DNA from 3 places in the Acidovorax sp. FG48 genome. Region 1 is predicted to be linked to each of the others. Evidence: predicted binding sites of a transcription regulator. Region 1 holds the regulator's gene; each other region holds the start of a gene.
What was found. Region 1 encodes FNR, which switches genes on or off when oxygen is low (the NO sensors DNR and NnrR bind a similar motif). Its sites were predicted from a motif close to TTGATNNNNATCAA; they were not measured.

Region 1 (5,509 bases):
AGGATCGGCGCCTCTTCCTTGGGCACCCGTGGGTCGTGCACGATGACCTTGGGCCGCAACGGCCGCGACGAGTTGACCGAGGCCACGATGGCATACCGGTCATTGACCAATTGCACGATGGAGCCGGGCGGGTAGACCCCCATCATGCGAATGAAAGCCCCCAGGACCACCGAATCAAAACGGGCCTTGAGCTGGGCAAAGATGACGGAGAGCGCCTCGTGGGGCGTCAGCGCCGTTACTCCCATGGCCGGGTTGCACATGCGGTCGTACTGGTTGACCAGCGCCAGGACCTGGCTCATGCGCCCCAGATCGGGCCCCTTCAGGCGCTGGGGAAAACCACTGCCGTCACACATTTCGTGGTGCCGCGCCACGGCCGTGAGCACTGCATCGGCAAACCCCATGCGTTTGGCCAGGGCAACGGATTCCGCCACGTGGGTCTCGTAGCGTGTCCGCTCCATGGGGATCATGGAAGGGGTGGGCTGGCGCAGATTGGGCGGCAGCTTGAGCTTGCCAATGTCGTGGATCAATGCGGCCACACCCAGATCGTGCAGTTCCTCGCTCTTCATGCCCAGGGACCGCCCCAGCAGCAACGAAATCACCATCACATTGATCGGATGCAATCCGTTGCGCTCGCCCACGCCCTCGGACAGCAGCCGGATGACGGAGTCGCCGTTTTCCAGCAGTTCGGTCACGCATCCAGAGACCAGCGCCTCGCCCTTGGCCCTGGCCTGGTCCGGGTGCTCGGAAACCGTGCGCTCCATGGACTGGTACTGACGGGTGGCTTCTGAGAAACGCTGATTGCAGGCGGCCAAGGCCCGGTTTTGTGCTTCCAGCAGCTCACGGCGACGCTGTGCCTCGGGGTCTACGACAGTGGCCGTCCCAGGCCCGGGCGCATCCAGGCCGTTGGGCGGTGGGGCTGTCATCTCGGGCACGCTCCAGGCAGCAGGCACCAGCTCCTGCAGTTCTGGATCGCTCTTTTTGGGGACGTAACGTACCTCGGTCAACCCCAGCTCGCGCAAGGTGGCGATCTGTTCCGACGACGCCACCCGGAAACTGCTGGTCGGGAACGGATGGTGCATCCAGCCCACGTCGAGCTGGATGTACATGCCGACACGCAATTGGCTGATGTCGATGAGGATGGATGAGTTCACGTCAGGCGCACGATACATGGCGACATCAATGCCACCAATAGTTACGCAGATTATCACCAGTTCCAGTGACGTGGCGAAGAACCGGCAGACCGCGCGGCGATCCGGCAACACTTGGCAGAAATCGGGCCTGACTGGAGCACCGCAATACCTTGGGCTGAGGCATCGCCCCGCTTGGAACCAGCGGGCGATTGGCGGTGACAGGACAAATCAGCGCCGCCCGCTCAGCGGCACCAGAGCGATGGCTTGTAAATGAGATCCATCCACAACGCCCAGGCAGCGACCGCGCACAGCATGGCGCCTGCGGCCCTCGTGCCCCACTGAGCCCGTGCGAGATTCAGGCGGTTGCGAAGGCTGCTCCAAGCCCAGGGGCCACCCACCAGCCAGACCCCGCTGCCCACGGCAAACAGGGCCATGGTCAGGGCCCCCTCCAGCGCCCCTCCACTGAGCGCCGCGACCAACAGGGCCGAGTAGAGCAACCCGCAAGGCATCAGGGCCCACAGAACCCCGGCCGCCATCACGCCGCCTGGCGCCCCGACCAGCGGTCGAACACGCGCCCATACGGAGCGGCCCGCCTGCTCCACCCAGGCAGGCTGCCGGGACTGCACCATCATCATGAGCCCCCAGGCCATGACTGCCACGTGCATCAGCGTCCAGGCGGGACGCAACGCGGTGGTCTGCTGGGTCAGCCATGCCAGACTGTCCATGGCCAAGGCCGCCAATGCACCGGCACTGGCATATCCCACCAGGCGCCCCAAATGAAAGGCCACGGTACGCTGGAGCGCACCGCCACGCGGCGCCCAGCGCACCACCTGCTCAGCACTGTCCTCCGCCGGTGGCGCGCCGCCCTGCCCCACGAGTGCTCCGCAAGGCGCGGAGCACATGGCCAGGCAGTGGGACCCGCCAGCGAGTCCCATGAGCAAAGCAGTCCAGCCGACCGTGGCAAGCATAGGTATCAGATGATGCGCGAAAACCGGGCGCGGTTGCGGTCTGCCTGCAGATAGCGGTCAAAAACCATGGCGATGCCCCGCACGAAGAACCAACCGGTCGCGGTCACTTCAATGCCCTCAGGCCCAACGCGCACCAGCCCTTGCTCCTGCATGCCCTCCAATTGGGCCAACTCCGCCGCGAAATACTGACGGAAGTCGATCAGCCACGCCTGCTCCATCGGCTCGAACAGCAGTTCCCCTTGGCACATCAGGGCCATGATGGCCGCACGGCGTACCAGGTCGTCGCGCGTGAGCGCCAACCCGCGCACTACGGGCAACCGCCCTTGGTCCAGGAAGTCGTAGTACTCATCCAGCGTCTTGGAGTTCTGGCTGTAGGTTGCCCCCACACGGCCAATGGCCGATACGCCCAAGCCGATCAAATCGCAGTCCGGCTGCGTGCTATAGCCCTGGAAGTTGCGGTGCAGGCGCCCCTGGCGCTTGGCCACGGCCAGGGCGTCGGTGGGCAGCGCAAAGTGGTCCATGCCCACGTACACGTATCCAGCATCCATGAAGGCATCGAGCGAGCGCGACAACATGGAAAGCTTGCTCGCGCCCGTGGGCAACTCCGCAGAGATGATGCGGCGCTGTGGCTTGAAACGCTCTGGCAGGTGCGCGTAGGCATACAGCGCGATGCGGTCAGGCCGCAGTTGTGCCACCTGGGCCAGCGTGCGGTCAAAAGACTCGGGCGTCTGGCGCGGCAGGCCGTAGATCAAATCCACATTCACCGAGTCAAAGCCCAACGAACGCGCAGATTCGACCAGCGCAAACACCTGCTCGGCAGGCTGGATGCGGTGCACAGCCTTCTGCACTTCGGCATCAAAGTCCTGTACGCCAAAACTCAGCCGGTTAAAACCCAGCTCAGCCAACAGTGCAAGACGCTCTGCATTAACGGTGCGGGGGTCCACCTCGATCGAGTATTCCCCCCCAGGCGCGAGCGTGAAGCTGCGCTTGAGCATGGCCATCAGCTCTCTCAGGCCCGAATCGGAGAGGAAGGTGGGTGTGCCTCCCCCCAGGTGCAGTTGACTCACCACCTGTCCTACGCCACAGTGCGCGGTGTGCAGGTCGATCTCGCGGCTCAGGTAGCGCAAGTAGACCTCGGCGCGGTCATGGTGCTTGGTGATGATCTTGTTGCAGGCGCAGTAGTAACACAGGGATTCGCAAAACGGGATGTGCACGTACAGGGACAGCGGCATGGCCTTGGCCAGCGTGCCCGAGCGGCGCTGTTGCAGCGCCAGCACATAGTCTTCCTGACCAAACGCCTCCACGAAACGGTCGGCCGTTGGATAGGATGTATAGCGGGGCCCTGGCACGTCAAAGCGGCGCAGAAGGTCTGGCGAAACAGCAGTCATGGGGAAATTTCCTTGCGTACACCTTGACTGTGCCGTAGGCTCTGGGACATGTCCTTGACCTGCATCAAGTGAACCCGCAAGCGATACAGCGACAATTTGATGAAGGTCAGCCGCTTGCCCGCGCTCTGTATTCAGGTTCGTGTACGGCAAGCGCGATATGCTTGACCGCTAACCCAAGCCCATGTGTCTATGAACCCGCTCACCATCAAAGTCGCCTGCTCCAACTGCAACCTTCGCGAGCTGTGCATGCCCGTGGGCTTGAACGAAGAGCAACTGCAGCGCATTGACGAGGTCGTTGCTGTCCGCCGCAAGGTCAAGCGCGGCGGCACGCTGTTTCGCAATGGCGAGTCCTTCACGTCCCTGTATGCCATCCGCACCGGTTTTTTCAAGACCTGTGTAGCCACCGAAGACGGTCGCGACCAGGTCACGGGCTTCCAGATGGCGGGCGAGATCATCGGGCTGGACGGCATCGTGAATGACCACCACACCTGTGACGCAGTGGCCCTGGAAGATGCCGAGGTCTGCGTCATGCCTTTCGACCGCATCGAAGAACTCTCCCGCGAAGTCACGGCCCTGCAGCACCACGTGCACAAGATCATGAGCCGCGAGATCGTGCGCGAACATGGTGTGATGCTGCTGCTGGGCAGCATGCGTGCCGAGGAGCGCCTGGCGGCCTTCTTGCTCAACCTGGTGCAGCGCCTGCATGCACGGGGTTTCTCGCAATCAGAACTGGTGCTGCGCATGACGCGCGAAGAGATCGGAAGCTACCTGGGCCTCAAACTTGAAACAGTGAGCCGCACCTTCTCCAAGTTTGTGGAAGAAGGCATCGTGGAAGTCAAACAGCGCCATGTGCGCATCCTCGACACCGATGCCCTGCGACGCATTGTGAACAGCCAGCAGACCTGCCACTGATTACGGCCCCTCGTCGGCTGAGAGTCGGGGCCGTACCAAAGTCCGCCGGTCCCTTTTAAAACGGCATGCAGCGCATGTCCGCATGAACCGGCGAAAAAGGCTCAGGAGCAAGACGACGATGTCTTGCGGCAATCGTCAGGGCGCTCCCCGTCGGGCACGGGACAGCGGTTGACCTCAAACGGGGACATGGACAGTAGCGTGGTCAATGCGCTGGTGGCCATGGTGATGGCCCAGAACACAAAAAATGCGAGGGTGTACACCCCCTGCCTCGACAGCGCCAGAGGCTGCCCGAACCAGTGCAGGTCCTGGGGGTCCACCATGGCAAAAACCAGCATCTCCAGCACACCCGCCATCAAAAAGGCGGGCCATGCAATCCACATCAGGCGTTGCGTCCACATATAGGTTCTGTCTCCTGGTGCTGCCGGGGTCGCCAGGGTGTGCGACCCTGGGGTTTCAGCGTGGTTGGTCTTGCACAGGGGTGGCCGCATGGTTGCGGGCCTTGAGGGCCGGCGCCAGACTCTTTTCCGGCGCCACCAGTGCCTTGTTGATTTCGATGCCTTGGCGGTAGTAGTCCTCCGCCACCACGGGGTCGGGCCGCGAAATCGCCAGCCACAGCGTCACAAAGCCCGCCACGATCACGATCAGAGGCCCGGCAATCACCAGCCACACATGGCCAAACTTCCACCAGGGTACGGTTGCCGCCGGGGTTGCAATGGCAGGGTTTGAAGACATGGTGCTTTACTCCTCAACAATATCGGTCAAAGTGCGGCCCTGAAGGGCCCCACCGGAATACCGCTCAGCGCGGTACAAGGAACACGGATTTCTCCGTGACATGGGCCGCTGCTCCTACGGCCTGCACATCAAACTGAACGGCGTGCGATCCGGGCGTGGCGGAACCATAAGGAATCTGCAACCGCACGGCCACCCAGCGAGACTCTGCCGCGCCAATGTCCACTTCAGCCTCGGAAGCCACTTCGAGCCCCTCCAGGCCCCGCGCACTGATGCGATAACGCTGCTCGCCCTCGGTGGCATTCATGATCTGCAGCCGGTAAATGTTCTCCAGCTTGCCACCTGCCACGATGCGCGAGAGCGCAGCGCGGTCCCGCACCAC
Region 2 (5,509 bases), on a different contig from region 1:
CAGCTTCGTCCGCGCCAAACTGCTTGCGCAAGGTCTGCAGGATGCGGCGGTTGTTGATGGGGTGCACATCGCAGCCCACGATGGCAGCCAGTGCGCGCACCTGGGCGCGGGCCAGTGGGTCGGCAGGCAGCAGTGGGGGCGTGGGATAGCGCTCTTCCAGCCATTCAATGATGGCGGGTGACTGGATCAGCACCTGGCCGTTGTCAATCTCCAGCGCAGGCACCAGGCCCTGCGGGTTGATGGCCTTGAACGGTGCTTCGGCCTGCTCGTCCACGCGCAGGTCCACCGGCACGTAGTCGGGCGTGAGGCCCTTGAGGTGGAGCGCGATGCGCAGGCGGTGCGAGGTGCCGCTGCGGAAAAAGCTGTAGAGCTTCATGGGGCGGTCCTCGTTTTATGCGGGCTGGCCCACGGTCAGCGCGATCTCGCTCACTCCCTCCACGCGGCCGGTGATGTGGTCGCCGGGCACCACGGCGCCCACACCTTCGGGCGTGCCGGTGTAGATGAGGTCGCCGGGCTGCAGGTGGTAGAACAGGGAGAGGTCGGCAATGATCTCGCGGATGTTCCAGATCAGCTTGTCCACGTTGGACTGCTGCTTGACCGCGCCGTTGACCGACAGCTCGATCACTCCGAACTCGATCACCTGGCCCGGCATGGGCACCACCTCGCTCGCCACGGAGGATTGCTCCACGTCTTTGCCCAGGTCCCAGGGGCGGCCTTTGTCGCGCGCCACCAGTTGCAGGTCGCGGCGGGTCATATCCAGGCCGCAGGCGTAGCCGTAGATGTACTCATGCGCCTGCTCGGCTGGGATGCGGAACCCGGCCTTGCCAATCGCCACGACCAGTTCCATCTCGAAGTGGTAGTTCTGCGTCTCGGGCGGGTAGACCACGGTGGCGCCAGATTCGGTCAGCGTCTGGGGGGCCTTGGTGAAGTAGAAGGGGCGCTCCACGCTCTTGTCCACGGGGCGGCCCATTTCGACGGCATGCGCGTGGTAGTTGCGGCCCACAAAGAACAGGCGGTGGATGGGCAGGCGCTGCGCGCTGCCGCGCACTGGCAGCGATTGAACAGGCGGTGGGGTCCAGAGGTAAGAGGTAGCAGTCATCGGGGCTTCTGGTCAAAGAGGAGTGCAGGGCCGACCCGCGAGGGCGGGCAGACGCTGCAAGGAACGAATGGGACGGGGTTGTGGTTACGCGGGCTCTACCTGCTCGCGCCAGGCATGCACGGCCTCAAAAATCGGTGTGTCGCTGAAGCGGAACAGATCCAGCGAGGGCTGGCTGGCATCGCACTGGGCCGTGAAGGGTTGCCAGGACGGCACCACAAACATGTCCCCACGGCGCACCTGCCACTGGTGGTCTCCCACCTTCACGGTGCCCTGGCCGTCAAACACCTGGAACACGGACGAACCCACCTCGCGGCGCGTGCGGGTGGTGGCGCCGCTGCGCACGCGGTGCATCTCGCAGCGGATGGTGGGCAGCACGTCGCGGCCATTGGTGGGGTTGGTGTAGCGCACGGCAGCGTGGCCGGGGCTCAGCGTGGCGGGGTGGCCCTCGGCTTCCAGCGCCAGTTGTTCGTTGAGGGCCTTGTCGGTGTCCACCCAGCGGTAGGCCAGCATGGGGGTGACGGGCTGGTCCTGCAGTTGCGACACCGGGCGCAGGCCCGGATGCGCCCACAGTCGTTCGGAGCGTGAGAGCATGGGCGTGATCCGCTCTGCCGGGCTGATGGCGTCGCGCCCCACCTCGAAGAACTGGGACTCGGTGAAGTAGGCGAACGGAATGTCCAGCCCGTCGATCCAGGCCATGGGCTTGTCGGCCGCGTTGTGGTGGGCGTGCCAGTTCCACCCGCCCTGGGGCAGGAAGTCGCCGCGCGACATGCGCACCGAGTCGCCGTTGACCACGGTCCACACACCTTCGCCCTCCACGATGAAGCGGAACGCGTGCTGTGTGTGGCGGTGTTCGGGCGCGTCCTCGCCTGGCATCAGGTACTGGATGGCCGCCCACAGCGTGGGTGTGGCAAATGGTCTGCCGCCCAGGGATGGGTTGGCCAGGGCGATGGCCCGGCGCTCGCCCCCGCGCCCCACGGGCACGATGCGGCCGGCTTCATCGGCCAGCGGCACCAGCCGGTCCCACCGCCACAGGTGGGCGCTGGCCTTGCTCTGCGGATGCGGGGGCATCAGGTCGCCGATCTGCGTCCACAGCGGCACCAGCATTTCCTGCTCAAAGCCGCGGTACAGCTGTTCCAGCGCGGGGGTGGGCTCGGGCTGGCCATGGGCCGCCACGGCGGTCAGGCGAACGGGGGACAGTACGGGATCCATCGCGCTCATGGGAATTCCTTGGGTTGAATGTGGGGGAGGGGGGAAGATCGATGGGGCAGGGCGCACGGCTGGCTCAGTCGGCCAGGCAGTTGTCGACCTTCCAGGCATACAGCCACTCCATCGCGTCGTAAAAACGCTCGGGGCTGCGGCCTTTCCAGAGGTCGTTGCGCACCAGGCGCTCCACGCCCTGGGCGTGGAAGATGCGGCCCATTTCGCGTGCCGACAGCACCACGCGTGCCGTGCGGGCGATGCGGGAGCGCTCGTACAGCGACAGTGCCTGGGGGAAGTCTTGGTGGCAGCGCTTGAGGGCCTCGCCCAGCGTCACCGCGTCTTCCAGCGCCATGCAGGCGCCCTGGGCCAGGTACTGCAGGGTGGGGTGGGCGGCATCGCCCAGCAAGGTGGCGCGGCCAAAGGTCCACTGGCCGATGGGCTCGCGGTCGGCGGTGGCCCAGCGTTTCCAGCTCTTGGGCATGTCGATCAGTTGGTGGGCGCGTGGGCAGCAGTCGCGGTAGTAGCTCTGCACCTCTTCGCGGCTGCCCTCGCGCACGCCCCATTCCTCTTGTTCGCGGCTGTGGAAGGTCACGACCACGTTGTACTGCTCGCCGCCACGCAGCGGGTAGTGCACCAGGTGGTAGTTGGGGCCGACCCAGATGCTGGCAGCGTTCCAGCGCAGGTCTTCGGGGAAGTCGTTCTTCTCCACCACGGCGCGGTACACCACATGGCCCGACACGCGGGCGGCGTCACCCACGTATTGCTGCCGCACGACGGACTTCACGCCATCCGCACCAATCAGGGCCTGGCCCTGGTGTGCCACGCCGTGCTGGTCGTATACGGTGACGGTGTCGCCGGCTTGCTCCACGCGCTCGATGCGCGTGCCGGTCAGTGTCTCGATGTTGCCGTGCGCTTTGGCCCCTTCCAGCAACGAGGTGTGGATGTCCGCGCGGTGGATCACGGCGTACGGGTTGCCAAAGCGCTGGCGAAAAGCCTCGCCCGTGGGGATGCGGCCGACCAGGCGTTCGTCCAGCGCGTCATGCATCACCATTTCGTCGGTGTAGACCGCGCGGGTCCGCGCCAGCTCGCCAATGCCCAGGGCGTCAAACGCGGCAAAGGCGTTGGGGCCCAGCTGGATGCCCGCTCCGATCTCGCCGAGCTGCGGAGCCTGCTCCAGCACCTTGACCGCATAGCCCTGGCGCGCCAGGGCCAGGGCTGCTGCCACGCCACCGATGCCTCCGCCAGCGACCAGGACGGGTGCTGTGGGAGTGTTCAAAACTGTCATTGCCGCTGTCTCCATCCGTTGTGCCACTGACGTGGATCAATAAGCCGTGTACACATCAAAAGTATACTGATGATTAGTGTAGGGCCTAAAATGACCCGCATCAAGATCGGTAGAAACCCTAGATTCATGTCCGTAGAGATCGACAACCTCCCTGGTTTCCATATCCGCCGCCTGCAGCAGATTGCGGTGGCCGTGTTTCTGGAGGAGACGCAGGCCACGGGCATCACCCCTGTGCAATACGCTGCGCTGTATGCCGTGGGGCGCGAGCCGGGCATCGACCAGCGCACGCTGGCGCGCACCATTGGTTTTGACACCTCCACCATTGGCAGCGTGATCGACCGGCTGGAGTCGCGCGGGCTGATGCAGCGCAATGCCCACCCCGAAGACCGCCGCGTGCGTCTGCTGACCCTCACGCCCGAAGGCCAGCGTGTGCTGGAAGAGGTGGAGCCCGGCATGCTGCGCGCGCAGGAGCGCATGCTCGAACCCCTCGCGCCCGAACAGCGCGCGGTGTTCATGGACATGCTGCGCACGCTGGTGCGGGGCAACAACGCGCTCAGCCGTGCGCCCAGCGAGCCGCTGGACGGACGCGCTGCACGGCGGGCCCGGTGACGCCATGGACTGGGACAACCTGCGCTACTTTCTGGAACTGGCCCGCGCTGGCACGTTGGTGGGGGCCGCGCGCCGCCTGGCCGTGGACCACACCACGGTGGCGCGCCGCCTGCAGGCGCTCGAAAAGCAGGTGGGCTCCGCCCTGTTTGCACGCGAGGCCGGCGGCCACCGGCTGACCGAGGCCGGGCGCGCGCTGCTGCCCCAGGTCGAGGCCATGGAAGCCGCCTTTCTGGCGGTGGAAAACGCCGCCCCCGGCGTGCGCCAAGGCCTGCACGGCCTGGTGCGCATCGGCACCACCGAGGGCTTCGGCAACCTGATCCTGGCGCCCCAGCTGGCCCGGTTTGCGCTGGACCACCCCGGCCTGGTGGTGGACCTGCTGGCGCTGCCCCGCCTGGTGCACCTGTCGCGCCGCGAGGCGGACATCGTCATCTCGCTGGAGCGCCCGGCGCGTGGCGCGGTGGTGGTCGTGAAGCTGACCGACTACGTGCTGCAACTGTATGGAGCGCGCAGCTACCTGCAGCGCCATGCCCCCATCCACACTCCAGACGACCTGCGGGGCCACACCTTTATCAGCTACGTGGACGACCTGCTGTTCAGCAAGGAGCTGCAAATCCTGGACGAGCTGCACCGCCCCGCGCATTTCGCGCTGCGCAGCACGAGCATCCTGGCCCAGTACGAAGCCGCCCGGGTGGGGGCGGGGCTGGCCGTGCTGCCCGCCTTTGTGGCAGCGCAAGACCCGTCCCTGGTGCCCGTGCTGCCCGGGGTGGCACGGTTTCAGCGCACCTTCTGGATGTCCATGCCCGGTGACAATAAACATGTAGCCCGCATGCAGGCTACGTGGGCGTTTTTGCGGGAGGCGGTGGCGGCTCAGCAGGGGTTGCTGTTGCCTGCGGTGATTGCTACTTAATTGATAGCTGATAAGTCAATTTCGAATAGCACTACAAGCCCGTTGGATTCCATTTCCTGATTTTTGGGGCGCTACCTGTGCGGCTGGAGTCCATGGCCCAGGACAGGTTTCGAGGGCGCTCGTGTCGGGGCGGGTATTGGGTGTTTGTCCCCAGCTTTTGGGCCAACCTAACGGCGCAACACTTGCCCCGGCGTCCGCCACTGCAGCGGTACCAGGTCATACAGCGGGCTTGGCTCGCGCTGCCAGCCGCTGGTGGGTGCTGCGGTGGTCGTGCCGGTGGGCGAGCCGTTGGTGCCGATGTGAAGACCGGCGAGCTGCTGCATCCACGCGACGTCGATGGCGCCGCCTTGCAAGGGTCTGGAGAAGATCAGCTCCAGCATCTTGCGGCCCTGTGGGTCGCCGCTGCTGG
Region 3 (5,509 bases), on a different contig from region 1:
GCTGGAAGGCCTGCCCGTGCCCGCCGCTGTGCGCCGTGGCGCCTGGATTGGTGCCCGCGCCGTGCAGGTGCTGGGCGACACCGAGGGGCTTCCCACCCGCGCACAACTGCAGGAGGCGGGCCTGTGAGCCTGACGCTACCTTCAACAGACAGCACCACAAACCCAGCGCGCAAGCAGGTGCTGGTGTTTCGCGAGCTGCCGCCCGACCAGTTGGCGCGGTTGACCGCCATGCACGACGTGACCGTGGCCGACCCGCGCAAGCCCGGTGAACGCGCGCGATTCGATGCCGCGCTGGCGCAGGCGCACGGGCTCATCGGCTCCAGCTTTCCCATCGATGCCGCCGTGCTGGCGCGTGCGCCCCAGCTGCAGGTGGTGTCCAGCATTTCGGTGGGCGTGGACAACTACGCGCTGGACGTGCTGCAGGCGCGCGGCATCATGCTGTGCCACACCCCCGGAGTGCTCGACGAAACGGTGGCAGACTCGGTGTTCGCCCTCCTCATGGCCACCAGCCGCAGGCTGGTGGAGCTGTCGCAGCTGGTGCGCGAGGGCCGGTGGACGAAGAACATTGGAGAAGACCTGTTTGGTAGCGATGTGCATGGCAAGACGCTGGGCCTGCTCGGATTTGGCCGCATTGGCCAGGCGGTGGCGCGCCGCGCCGCACTGGGGTTTGGCATGCCCGTGACGTACCACGCCCGCCGCCCGGTGGACCTCGCCACCCAGGCTCCTGAATTGCAGGGCAAGGCCATCCACACGCCGCTGCCCGCGTTGCTGGCGCAATCGGACTTTGTGGTGGCCATGTTGCCCTTGTCCGACAGCACGCGGGGCATGGTCAACGCCGAACTGTTTGCGGCCATGAAGCCCGGCGCCATCTTCATCAACGGCGGCCGGGGCGCCACCGTGGTCGAGCAAGACCTGCTGCACGCGCTGGACTACGGCCCGCTGCGCGCTGCGGGGCTCGATGTATTTGCCACCGAGCCGCTGCCGCTGGCGTCGCCCCTGCGCACCCACCCGCGCGTGACGCCGCTGCCCCACATCGGCTCGGCCACGCACAACACGCGCCATGCCATGGCGGCGCTGGCCACCACCAACCTGCTGCAGGCTCTGGCGGGCGAACGGCCCGCCGCTGTGTACAACCCCGTACCCGCATGAGCCCGCCGACACCCGCATCCTCCGCCACGCCCCGCGCCCGCCCCACCATTGCCGATGTGGCGGCTGAGGCCGGGGTGTCCAAGGCCACGGTGTCGCGCTACTTCAACCACCGTGAACGCCTGCTCAGCCCCGACATTGCGGCGCGGGTTGAGGCCGCCATCGCCAAGCTGGCCTACGTGCCCAGCCCCATGGCCCAGGCGCTGAGCCACGGCCGCTCGCGCCTGATTGGCCTGGTGGTGGCCGACATCACCAACCCCTATTCGGTGGCCGTGTTGCGGGGCGCCGAGAAAGCCTGCCAGGACGCGGGCTACCTGGTCATGCTGTTCAACCTGGGCAATGACCGCGAGCGCGAGCGCGCGGCCATCGACGCGCTGGCCAGCTACCAGGTGGACGGTTTCATCCTCAACACCCTGGGGCAGGGCGAGGGGCAGGCGGATGTGAACACCTTGCACGGCAAACCCGCCGTGCTGGTGGATCGGCGCCACGCCGGGCTGGCCGCAGACTTCGTCTCGCTGGACAACCAGGGCGCCATGCGCGAAGCCTGTGCCCACCTGCAGCAGCAAGGCTGGCAGCGTCTGCTCTACATCACCCAGCCCTTGCTGGGCGTGAGTTCCCGCATCGAGCGCACAGAGGCCTTCCGTGCGCTGGTGTCGTCCAAACGCTCGGCGGTGCGCGGCACGGTGCTGGAGCTAGCGGCGGAGCAGGGCGATGAGGTGCTGGACCAGGCACTCACCGATCTGCTTCGGCAGGCCCGGCCCGGCGAGCGCTGCGCTGTGGTGGCGGGCAATTCAGTGGTCACGCTGCGGGTGGCTGCAGCCGTCTCGCGCATGGGGTGGACTTTTGGACAACAGCTGGGCTTTGTGGGCTTTGACGACCCTGAGTGGGCGTCGCTGATCCGGCCCGGCCTGAGCGCTGTGGCACAGCCCACCGATGCCATCGGGCAACGCGCCGCGCAGTGCCTGCTGGAGCGCATCAACGGCCTGGAAGGCCCTGCACGCGAGAGCCTGCTGCCGGGCTTGCTGGTGGTGCGCGGATCGTCGTTGGGGCCTGCGGGCGCTGCATCCGCAGACTGAACGCGCTGCATCCCCGGGGACCCTCTGCACGAATCTCGCTGGCCAAGTGGGCGCAGCGGATCGGGAGGGGCTGCAAGGCGCAAAACGCAGCAATAGCCGTAGCTATTGCGAGTATTTGCAACGCGGCAGACCGCCCGAGCCCGCTGATGCACACGGCGCGCTGATTTGTGCAGAGGGTCCCTAGGGCCTGCGGTATGCTTTGTGGCCCTCGCCCCGGTGCATCGCCAGGGCCTCTTTTTTCGCCTTCATCCTTCAGGTGCGCCCTGTGCCAAACCCCTCTCTGGACACCTCCCGCATCCGCGCCATCTCCATTGATCTGGACGACACGCTCTGGCCCATCTGGCCCACCATCACGCGGGCCGAAAGTGTGCTGCTGGACTGGCTGACCCACCACGCGCCCGCCACGGCAGCATTGTTCTCGGACACTGAGGCGCTGCGCGCGATCCGCAACCAGATGGTGACCCTGCGCCCCGACCTGAAGGGCGACCTGAGCGCGCTGCGGCGCGAGTCCATCCGGCTGGCGCTGACGCAGGCCGGTGACGAGCCCGCGCTGGCCGAACCGGCGTTTGATTTGTTCTTTGCCGAGCGGCAGCGGGTGGAGCTGTTTGACGATGCGCACGACACGCTGGCTTTCTTGTCAGCGCGCTACCCGGTGGTGGCGGTGTCCAACGGCAATGCCGATATCCACCGCATCGGCATCGGCCACTACTTTCGCCACAGCATCAGCGCGTCGGACTTTGGCATCGCCAAACCCGATGTGCGCATCTTCCATGCGGCCGCCACGGCTGTGGATGTGCTGCCCCACGAGGTGCTGCACGTGGGCGACGACGCCACGCTGGATGCGCAGGGCGCGCTGAACGCGGGCATGCAGGCGGTGTGGATCAACAGTGCCAACCACCCCTGGCCGCACGACGACACACCGCCCCATGCCACGGTGGACAGCCTTACCGCGCTTTGCCGGCTGTTGGCCTGACGGGTTCTACAGGGTTCGGTTTCTTGCCTCAGGTCAAGGTTTGGGCGCGCGGCGGTTGAAGCTGCGGCCCGATCAGGTCACACTCCATCGTCGCTCAGCGACCCCTCTTACCATGCCCCGTACTCCCCCACCATTACCTGCCATCCGCACCATCGGCCTGATGCAGCCCATGACCTGGCTGGTGCTGGCCTGGCGCGACATGGCACGGGCGGGCTGGATCAGTTTTGCGCATGGCCTGGCGCTCACCCTATTTGGCGCCGCCATCTTTGCGGTGGCACACCACCGCTTCTGGCTGCTGGCGGGTGCGCTGTCGGGGTTTCTGGTGGTGGCACCGGTGCTGGCCACCAGCCTGTACGCGCTGAGCCGCGCGCTGGAGCGTGGCGAGGCCGCCAACCTGGGCGTGGTGCTCAAGACCTGGCTCAACTGGCAGAACAGCCATGTGAACAAATGGGGCAGCGACTACTGGTGCATGCTGCAGTTCGGGGCCCTGCTGGCGCTGGCCGCCTCGGGCTGGGTCATGACCTCGGCGGCGCTCATCACCTTGCTGGCGCCCGTGCCCATCGAGACGCCGCTCGATTTTCTGCGCCATGTGGTCATGGCGCGTGACGGCTGGTTGTTTGAAATCTGGCTGGCGCTGGGCAGCCTGATGGCCGCGCCCATTTTTGCGTCCAGCGTGGTGGCCATGCCGCTGCTGCTGGACCGCCGCGCCACGCTGCTGCAGGCCGTTCTCACCGGCTGGCAGGCGGTCATCACCAACCCGCTGCCGATGGCATTTTGGGCCGCCATCATTCTGGGCTTTACCTTGCTGGGCCTGGGCTCGCTGCTGCTGGGCCTGATCGCTGTGATGCCCATGCTGGGCCACGCCAGCTGGCATGCCTACCGCGACCTAGTGGATGCATCCAGCCTGCCCGAGCGTGACTTGGTGGCCCCCGCTGTACCGAATGCCTCTATGCGTCGGCCAGGAGGGACATCGTGATTTTTGGATTTACCGAGGCGCAGATCTCGGGCTTCTTCCTCACCTACGGGGTGGGGGCGTTCATTGCCTACATGCTGTTCATCATCGGGCAGCTGGCTTGGGAATCGAAGGCCGGGCGCTTTGGCACGTTCGTGATCTTCCTGGGCCTGGGCGTGGGCTTTTTGGGGTTTCTGGCCAAGGTGGTGATTCAGTGGTGGCTGGAGAAGTGATCAGGCATCTTCACAGTCTGGTCCGATCCCATGTCACATGGGCTGTTCTTTGGGCATAAGCCGCTGATTCCCAGTCAGTATGTGTCGGCTGGGTGGATGACTGCGTTGCAGGCAGTTCGTTCATTGGGGCTGGACTCATGGGCATCGGCCGACCCGGCCCGCTGGCCGCTTCAACGCGGCCAGGACCGCAGCCCCAGATCCTGCGCCAGGCGGCGATAGTCGGCCAGGCTGCGCTGCACATAGTCGTCCAGGGCTGGGCCACTCAGCGCGAAGGGGTACAGCCCATGGCGGGCGCACAACGCGGCATATCCGGGCGCCGCCTGGGCTTCCTGCAGGGCGGTCGTCCAGGCGTGGGCAGCCGCGTCCGGCACGCTGGCAGCCATGTAGAGGCCGCGCACGGTGGTCCATTGCAGGTCAATGCCCTGCTCGCGTGCGGTGGGCAGGGCGGCCAGGGTGCCGGGCAACCGCGCGGGGGCCAGCACCGCCAGGATGCGCACCGGCAGGCCTTCGGCAGCGGCACGGGTGGCCTCAGCGGCGTCGCCGGTGAAGATGTCGATGTGCCGGCCGCCCAGCGCCTTGAGCGCTTCGCCACCGCCCTCAAACGACACAAAGCGCATGCGCTTGTGGTCTTGCCCCGCTGCGCGCACCAGCAGCGCAGCCTTCACCCAGTCCTGGCTGCCCAGCGTGCCGCCGGCGCCAAACACCACGCGGCCCGAATCTTTTTGCAACGCGGTGACCACGTCTTGCAAGCGCTGGTAGGGGGCGTCGCGGTGCACCGCCACCACGCCGTAGTCGTTGCCCAGCGTTGCAATCCAGCGCACGGCGCTCACCGGGTGGGGGCCGAAGCGGCCCTGCGCCAGGTTGAGCAGCGAGCCGCTGGAGAACGCCACCAGCGTGCCGGGCCCTCCCAGGCGGCCCGTGGCCACCTGGTCAAACGCCACTGCACCAATGCCGCCGGGCAGGTAGCGGGTGCGCAGCGGCGTGCGGCCGGGGCGCACGGCCTGCAGCGCCTGGGAGGCCAAGCCACAGGTCAGGTCAAATCCACCGCCGGGGCGTGAGGGCGCAATGCACTCTGCCGGTTCACGGGATGCGTCGGCCGCTGCTGATAAGGGAGCCAAGCCCGCGCCAG

Region 2: a site for FNR is predicted at 3,611-3,624, ahead of ACODSU_RS03445 (3-hydroxybenzoate 6-monooxygenase). Genes of this name have one in related genera too.
Region 3: a site for FNR is predicted at 3,219-3,232, ahead of ACODSU_RS21240 (DUF2189 domain-containing protein). Genes of this name have one in related genera too.

What each region holds. Positions count from the first base shown of each region.
Region 1 covers NZ_JBMDJH010000006.1:38,261-43,769, reverse strand. The annotation lists gene ACODSU_RS10615 (cyclic di-GMP phosphodiesterase) at 1-1,169, opposite strand, end outside; gene ACODSU_RS10610 (sulfite exporter TauE/SafE family protein) at 1,373-2,098, opposite strand; gene hemN (oxygen-independent coproporphyrinogen III oxidase) at 2,104-3,486, opposite strand; gene fnr (fumarate/nitrate reduction transcriptional regulator Fnr) at 3,676-4,398, shown strand; gene ACODSU_RS10595 (hypothetical protein) at 4,500-4,796, opposite strand; gene ACODSU_RS10590 (FixH family protein) at 4,852-5,130, opposite strand; gene ccoG (cytochrome c oxidase accessory protein CcoG) at 5,195-5,509, opposite strand, start outside.
Region 2 covers NZ_JBMDJH010000002.1:101,739-107,247, forward strand. The annotation lists gene maiA (maleylacetoacetate isomerase) at 1-376, opposite strand, end outside; gene ACODSU_RS03435 (fumarylacetoacetate hydrolase family protein) at 392-1,099, opposite strand; gene ACODSU_RS03440 (cupin domain-containing protein) at 1,184-2,317, opposite strand; gene ACODSU_RS03445 (3-hydroxybenzoate 6-monooxygenase) at 2,382-3,584, opposite strand; gene ACODSU_RS03450 (MarR family winged helix-turn-helix transcriptional regulator) at 3,711-4,193, shown strand; gene ACODSU_RS03455 (LysR family transcriptional regulator) at 4,198-5,100, shown strand; gene ACODSU_RS03460 (SEL1-like repeat protein) at 5,268-5,509, opposite strand, start outside.
Region 3 covers NZ_JBMDJH010000020.1:62,517-68,025, forward strand. The annotation lists gene ACODSU_RS21220 (sugar kinase) at 1-127, shown strand, start outside; gene ACODSU_RS21225 (2-hydroxyacid dehydrogenase) at 124-1,149, shown strand; gene ACODSU_RS21230 (LacI family DNA-binding transcriptional regulator) at 1,146-2,222, shown strand; gene ACODSU_RS21235 (HAD-IA family hydrolase) at 2,488-3,195, shown strand; gene ACODSU_RS21240 (DUF2189 domain-containing protein) at 3,308-4,171, shown strand; gene ACODSU_RS21245 (DUF2788 domain-containing protein) at 4,168-4,380, shown strand; gene ACODSU_RS21250 (tripartite tricarboxylate transporter substrate-binding protein) at 4,551-5,509, opposite strand, start outside.